DNA from 2 places in the Bradyrhizobium sp. 604_D8_N2_3 genome. Region 1 is predicted to be linked to the other one. Evidence: predicted binding sites of a transcription regulator. Region 1 holds the regulator's gene; the other holds the start of a gene.
The links. The regulator PhoB, encoded in region 1, activates phosphate uptake and scavenging genes when phosphate is short. The targets are predictions, from matches to a motif close to TGTCATNNANCTGTCAT.
Positions count from the first base shown of each region.

Region 2: a site for PhoB is predicted at 1,984-2,000, ahead of AB7245_RS20495 (RNA degradosome polyphosphate kinase). Genes of this name have one in related genera too.

Region 1 covers NZ_JBPWPM010000001.1:9,011,166-9,014,573, reverse strand. Annotated here, with positions in the region: gene pstB (phosphate ABC transporter ATP-binding protein PstB) at 1-273, shown strand, start outside; gene phoU (phosphate signaling complex protein PhoU) at 285-1,001, shown strand; gene phoB (phosphate regulon transcriptional regulator PhoB) at 1,017-1,724, shown strand; gene AB7245_RS43350 (GcrA family cell cycle regulator) at 1,959-2,471, opposite strand; gene AB7245_RS43345 (aspartate aminotransferase family protein) at 2,928-3,408, shown strand, end outside.
Region 2 covers NZ_JBPWPM010000001.1:4,344,751-4,348,158, forward strand. Annotated here, with positions in the region: gene AB7245_RS20495 (RNA degradosome polyphosphate kinase) at 1-1,910, opposite strand, end outside; gene AB7245_RS20500 (chromosomal replication initiator DnaA) at 2,055-2,732, opposite strand; gene AB7245_RS20505 (CDP-alcohol phosphatidyltransferase family protein) at 2,845-3,387, opposite strand.

The sequences.
Region 1 (3,408 bases):
GTCGCGGTGCGGCCCGAGGTGATCTTGTTCGACGAGCCCTGCTCGGCGCTCGACCCGATCTCGACCGCCAAGGTCGAGGAGCTGATCCAGGAGCTGTCCGAGAACTACACGATCGCGATCGTCACCCACAACATGCAGCAGGCGGCGCGCGTCTCCGACAAGACCGCCTTCATGTATCTCGGCGAGCTGATCGAGTTCGACGACACCAGCAAGATCTTCACGTCGCCGACCGACCGGCGCACGCAGGATTACATCACCGGCCGGTTCGGCTGAGGAGACGGAACATGGGTTCTGAACATACCGCAAAGGCCTTCGACACCGACCTCCAGGAACTCACGCGCCTGGTCGCCGAGATGGGCGGCATCGCCGAGCGCATGATCGTCGATTCCGTCGACGCGCTGATCCGCCGCGACGTCGCGCTCGGCCAGCGCGTCGTGACCATCGACGCCGAGCTCGACGCGCTCCAGAAGAAGATCGAGGAGCGCGCCGTTCTCACCATCGCGCGCCGCCAGCCGATGGCGGTGGATCTGCGCGAGATCGTCGGCGCCATGCGCGTCGCGACCGATCTCGAGCGGATCGGCGACCTCGCCAAGAACATGGGCAAGCGCGTCGCGGCGCTGGAGACGGATTTCCATCCGCTCAAGCTGTTCCGCGGTCTGGAGCACATGACCGACCTCGTGCAGCAACAGGTCAAGTCGGTGCTGGACGCCTATGCCGCGCACGATCTGCCGGCGGCAATGGCGGTGTGGAAGGGCGACGAGGAAGTCGACGCCATCTGCACCTCGCTGTTCCGCGAGCTCCTCACCTACATGATGGAGGATCCGCGCAACATCTCGTTCTGCATCCATCTGATGTTCTGCGCCAAGAACATCGAGCGCATCGGTGACCACGCCACCAACATCGCCGAGACCGTGTTCTACATGATCGAGGGCCAGGCGATCACCGACAAGCGGCCGAAGGGCGACATGACGACCTTCGCCACGACGGTCCCGAACACTTAAGGAGCGACGAACACCATGGGCGCACGCATTATGGTGGTTGAGGACGAGGAAGCTCTCACCGAGCTTCTCCGCTACAACCTCGAAGGCGACGGCTATGACGTCGAGACGGTGATGCGCGGCGACGATGCCGACACCCGCCTCAAGGAGCACATCCCCGATTTGATCGTGCTCGACTGGATGCTGCCGGGCCTCTCCGGCATCGAGCTGTGCCGGCGGCTGCGCACCCGGCCCGAGACCAAGCAGCTCCCGATCATCATGCTCACCGCGCGCGGCGAGGAGAGCGAGCGGGTGCGGGGCCTTGCGACCGGCGCCGACGACTACATCGTCAAGCCGTTCTCGGTCCCGGAGCTGCTGGCACGCGTGAAGGGCCTGCTCAGGCGCGCCAGCCCCGAGCGGCTCGCCACCGTGCTCGCCTATGGCGACATCGAGCTCGACCGCGACAAGCGTCGCGTGGCGCGCTCGGGCCGGCCGATCGATCTCGGCCCGACCGAATATCGCCTGCTGGAGTTCTTCCTGGAGCATCCCGGCCGCGTGTTCTCGCGCGAGCAGCTGCTCGACAGCGTCTGGGGCCGTGACATCTACATCGACGAGCGCACCGTCGACGTCCATATCGGGCGCCTGCGCAAGCTGCTCAATCTCGGCCGCGAGCAGGACCCGATCCGCACCGTCCGCGGCGCGGGCTACGCACTGGACGATCGCTTTGCGAAGGCGGAGCAAGCGTAAGGGGTTGCTGTGGCAGACGTGATTTAGCGGGCTGCCACCGCATCCTCGATGTCGTCCCTGCGAACGCAGGGACCCATAACCACAGGGAGTGGTTTGGCGAAGACTCGGAGTGATCATCCCGCGCAATAACTACGCGCCGGGATTATGGGTCCCTGCGTTCGCAGGGACGACACCGAGTGAGTTGAGCCGTCATCGCGTGACGGCGCCGTCTTCGTAGTCAGCTAATCCGATACCTCAGCGCGGACCCGGCTTCGCCGGCGCGCGCCGGCGATCGGCCGCGGGCTGATACGCCACGCGCGAGTGCTGGGCGCAGTAGGGCAGGCCGGAGAGCGCCTTGCCGCCGCAGAAGAAGAAATCCGGGCTCGAGGGATCGCCGACCGGCCAGTGGCAGGTGGCCTCGTTCAGCTCCAGCAGCGACAGCCGCTGGCTCATCGGCACGACGTTGTCGTAGGTGACCGGTTCGGCCTCGACCTCGACTTCGAAGGCTTGCGCCAGCGCGGTGTTGCCGCGCGCGATCGGGCGGGTCACCCGCATCATGTGCTGGGCGGGGCGTGCCTTGCGCGGCCGCGGCGCTGCCGATGAAGGGCTCTTGGCGCGGCCCGACAGGCCGAGCCGGTGCACTTTGCCGATTACGGCATTGCGGGTCACATTGCCGAGTTCAGCGGCGATCTGGCTGGCCGAAAGCCCGGCCTCCCAGAGCTTTTTCAGCTGCTCGACGCGATCATCCGACCAGGTCAAAACGGTCATTGCACCCTTTCCTTCGCCGGCGCCTGCCATCCTGGCGGCCGCACGGCGAATGCCTAAGCTTCGAAAAACCCGTGCCGCCAGAATCCCTTAAGGCTCGCCGGGCGCACCAGATGCGCCCGAACGCTTACGCCGGTACATGAGGACTTAGAGGATCAGAACTGCTGCACGAGATGTCGTATCTGACAAGCCAAACGCTACAATATGGCGTGACTCACGCGCAAGAGTCCGCCGACTCGCTTCCACATGTTCCGTGGCGGAAATACGCAAAATCGCCACCGCAAGACTACGGATTCTGCGTTTCGCGAGGCTTTCCGGGCGGCATTGACACCGGTTTCACCAGGCATAAGATAGTCTCGCGTGCCGCCCTTAAAAGGCGGCACGTTTCGTTTTCCGGGCCGGTCAATGGTGCGTTGCGCAATGCACGCTCACGCCGTCCGCAACATTCAAGTGATCGTCATGACTAACAGCGCAGCGCCGCATTTGCTCCCCGTTTTCGCCAGGTCCGACCTCGGTTTCGAGCGCGGTGAAGGCTGCTGGCTGATTGCGACCAATGGCGATCGCTATCTCGATTTCACCTCGGGCGTGGCGGTGAATGCGCTCGGCCATGCTCACCCTGCGTTGGTCAAAGCGTTGCAAGAGCAGGCCACCAAACTCTGGCACATGTCGAACCTGTTCCAGAGCCCGGACGGCGAGAAGCTCGCCGCGCGTCTGTGCAACGAAAGCTTCGCGGACTTCGTGTTCTTCTGCAATTCCGGCGCCGAAGCGCTGGAAGGTGTGATCAAGCTCGTCCGCCATCATCACTTCTCCAAGGGTCATCCGGAACGTTACCGCATCATCACCTTCGAAGGCGCCTTCCACGGCCGCACGCTGGCAACGCTCGCCGCGACCGGTTCGGCAAAATATCTCGAAGGGTTTGGCCCGCCGATGGACGGCTTCG
Region 2 (3,408 bases), 4.7 Mb from region 1:
CGTGGCATCATGTCGGCCGAGGAGATATACACAGCCGCTTTCGCGCTCGGCAGGCCCTGGCCCATGCCGAAACAGTAGATTCGGCCGTGTTCCAGGAAGCGCCCGATGATCGACTTGACGCGGATGTTCTCCGACAGGCCTGGAATGCCGGGTCTGAGGCAGCAGATGCCGCGCACGACGAGCTCGACCTGGACGCCGGCTTGCGAGGCCTCGTAGAGCGCGTCGATGATGTCGGGGTCGACCAGCGCATTCATCTTCATCCAGACCGCGCCGGGTCGGCCATGCCGCGCATGCGCGGTCTCGCCCTGGATGTGCTCGATGATGCGCTTGCGCAACGTCAGCGGCGACACCGCCATCTTTTCCAGATCGCTCGGCGCGGCATAACCGGTGATGAAGTTGAACACGCGCGCCGCGTCGCGGCCGATGGTCGGATCCGAGGTGAAGTAGGAGAGGTCGGTGTAGATACGTGCGGTGACGGGGTGATAATTGCCGGTGCCGGTGTGGACGTAAGTGGTGAGGCCGCCGCCCTCGCGGCGCACCACCATCGAGAGCTTCGCGTGCGTCTTCAGTTCGAGGAAGCCGTAGACGACCTGCACGCCGGCACGTTCGAGGTCGCGCGCCCAGCGGATGTTGGCCTCCTCGTCGAAGCGCGCCTTCAATTCGATCAGCGCGGTGACGGACTTGCCGGCTTCGGCGGCTTCCGCCAGCGTGCGCACGATCGGCGAATTGTTGGAGGTGCGGTAGAGCGTCTGCTTGATCGCGACGACATCGGGATCGCGGGCGGCCTGCTGCAGGAACTGCACCACCACGTCGAAGGATTCGTAGGGATGATGGACGACGAGGTCCTTCTGCCGGATCGCGGCAAAGATGTCGCCGCCATGCTCGCGCACGCGCTCGGGATGGCGCGGTACGTAAGGGGTGAATTCGAGATCGGGCCGGTCGAGGCGGGTGAGCTGCGAGAGCTCGTTCATGGCGAGCACGCCGTCGACCAGGAAGACCTCGTCGTCGGCGGCCGACAGCGCATGCTGCACGAAGCTGCGCAGCTCCTCCGGCATCTTGCCGTCGATCTCGAGCCGGATCACCGACCCGCGGCGGCGGCGCTTCAGAGCGGTCTCGAACAGGCGGACGAGGTCTTCGGCCTCTTCCTCGATTTCGAGCTCGGAGTCGCGGATGATGCGGAAGGCGCCCTGGCCGTGGAGATTGTAGCCGGGGAACAGGCGGTTGATGAACAGCCCGGTCGCCTGCTCGAGCGAGATCAGCCGCACGACCTTGCCCTCGGCCGGCAACCGGATGAAGCGGTCGATCTTGCCGGGCATACGAATCAGCGCGTTCATCTGCTTGCCGTCGGCGGCGCGCGTCAGCTGGAGCGCGATGGTGAAGCCGAGGCTCGGAATGAACGGGAAGGGGTGAGCCGGGTCGATCGCGAGCGGGGTCAACAGCGGAAACACGTTGTTGAGGAAGTAGTCCTCGATCCAGGTCCGTTCCGCCTTGGTGACGTCCTTGCCGTCGACCAGCACGATGCCGACGTCGGCCAGCGTGCCGCGCAGGTCGCGCCAGATCGCCTGCTGGTCGGAGGCAAGCTGCGAGACGGTGCGGTTGATCAGCGCGAGCTGCTCGGACGGCGTCAGGCCGTCGGGGCTGCGCTCGGCGATGCCCTCGCGGATCTGGGCCTTGATGCCAGCGACGCGGACCATGAAGAATTCGTCGAGGTTATTCGCTGAAATCGACAGGAATCGCACCCGCTCCAGCATGGGGTGGCTGGGATTGACCGCTTCCTCGAGGACGCGGCGGTTGAAATGCAGCCAGGAGAGCTCGCGATTGATGAAGCGCTCGGGACTTGAGGCAATCGCCGGCAGGCCCTCGGTCTCCGGGGCTTTTTCTTTAATTTCAACAGCTTGCGCAGAGTCCATCAGAAGTCGATCCATCCAGTTCGCCTCAATTTGCGACTTATGCGCAAAACCGGCGGGAGCATGTGTTAGTCCGATGACGTTTCGATGACATTGATGTTCCGCCGCTGCGCCGCGTCAAGCGGCCTTGGAGCCAGGGTAGAGGGGTCAGGCGTCCCGAAGCAGCTCGGCCGCCAGGGCCCGCGTGACGGGGCGACCGAGGCGCAGGGCCTCGCTGTCGAGCAGCTCAACGGCCTCCCGTGCGGCCGCCGAGGACCGCTCCAGGCGGGTGGCGAGGTAGCTGACCACGCTCTCATCCACGGTGAGCTGGCGGTCGGCGCAGAACTTGACGATCAGGCCGCGGAAAAGCTGGTCGTCGGGCGGCAGCAGCGAGATGACAGGCACCGCGCGCAGCCGCGAGCGCAGGTCGCGCAGCTCGATCTCGATCGACGCCGGTACCTCGCGGCCGGTGAAGAGCAGGTAGGCCCCATCCTCGCGGGCGAGGTTCATCAGATGAAACAGGGCCCGCTCGTCGAACTCTTTTGCCTTGAGATCCTCGACCACCAGCGCGCCGGTGGCGAGCGCGCCCGGGACGTTTTCGGCGGTCAGCCCATTGGCTGTGGTCGAGCGGGCGCCGGAAGCCTCGGCCCAGATCGCGGCGAGATGGCTCTTGCCGCTTCCTTCCGGGCCGGCCAGCCACATGATCCGGTTCGGCCATTCAGGCCAGGCATCGATGAGGGCAAGACCGGCTTCGTTGGCGGGGCCTTCGAGAAAATTGTCCCGGCTGAGGCTCTCCGCGTGCGGAAGCGAGAATGCCAATTGTCGGGGATGAACGCGGCCTGCCACGCTTGCTGTGCTCCGTGCCGGCGCGCCGGCTTCGTTTGAAGAGATTCGACGTCATCGAGCGGGAGTTGGCCTTTTGCGGGGCCGCATCCCGGTTCATTTGGCCTCGATCGTGCTACTTGGCTTCGATCGTACTCATGTGCCGCAGCCACTCGACGAGATAGAGCGACACGGACGAGAGCGTGAAGATCGTGACGAGGCCCATCAGGATCATATCATAGGGCGCCGGCTTGAAGCCGAAAGCGAGGGAGGCCAGCACCAGCGCCGCGTAGGCCACCTGGGCGGCGGTGTTGAGCTTCGACACCTTCGACGGCTTCATCTCGACCGGCTTGTCGAACAGCCAGGACACGATCACGGCGGCGACGATCATGATGTCGCGCGACACCACCAGGATCACGATCCAGCGCGGGATGTCGCCCCAGATCCCCAGCGCCAGATAGATCGAGACCAGCAGCGCCTTGTCCGCGAGCGGATCGAGCAGGGCGCCGAGCTCGCTCGTCATGTTGAAGCGCTTGGCGAGGAAGCCGTCGACCGCGTCGCTGACGCCGGCAATGAGGAAGACGGCGAACGCAACCTCCATTTGGCTCGACACGATGGCCCAGACGATGATTGGGACCAGCATGATGCGGCCCAGGGTAATGATATTCGGAATACTCACGCGGCGCTTCCTGGCACCCGG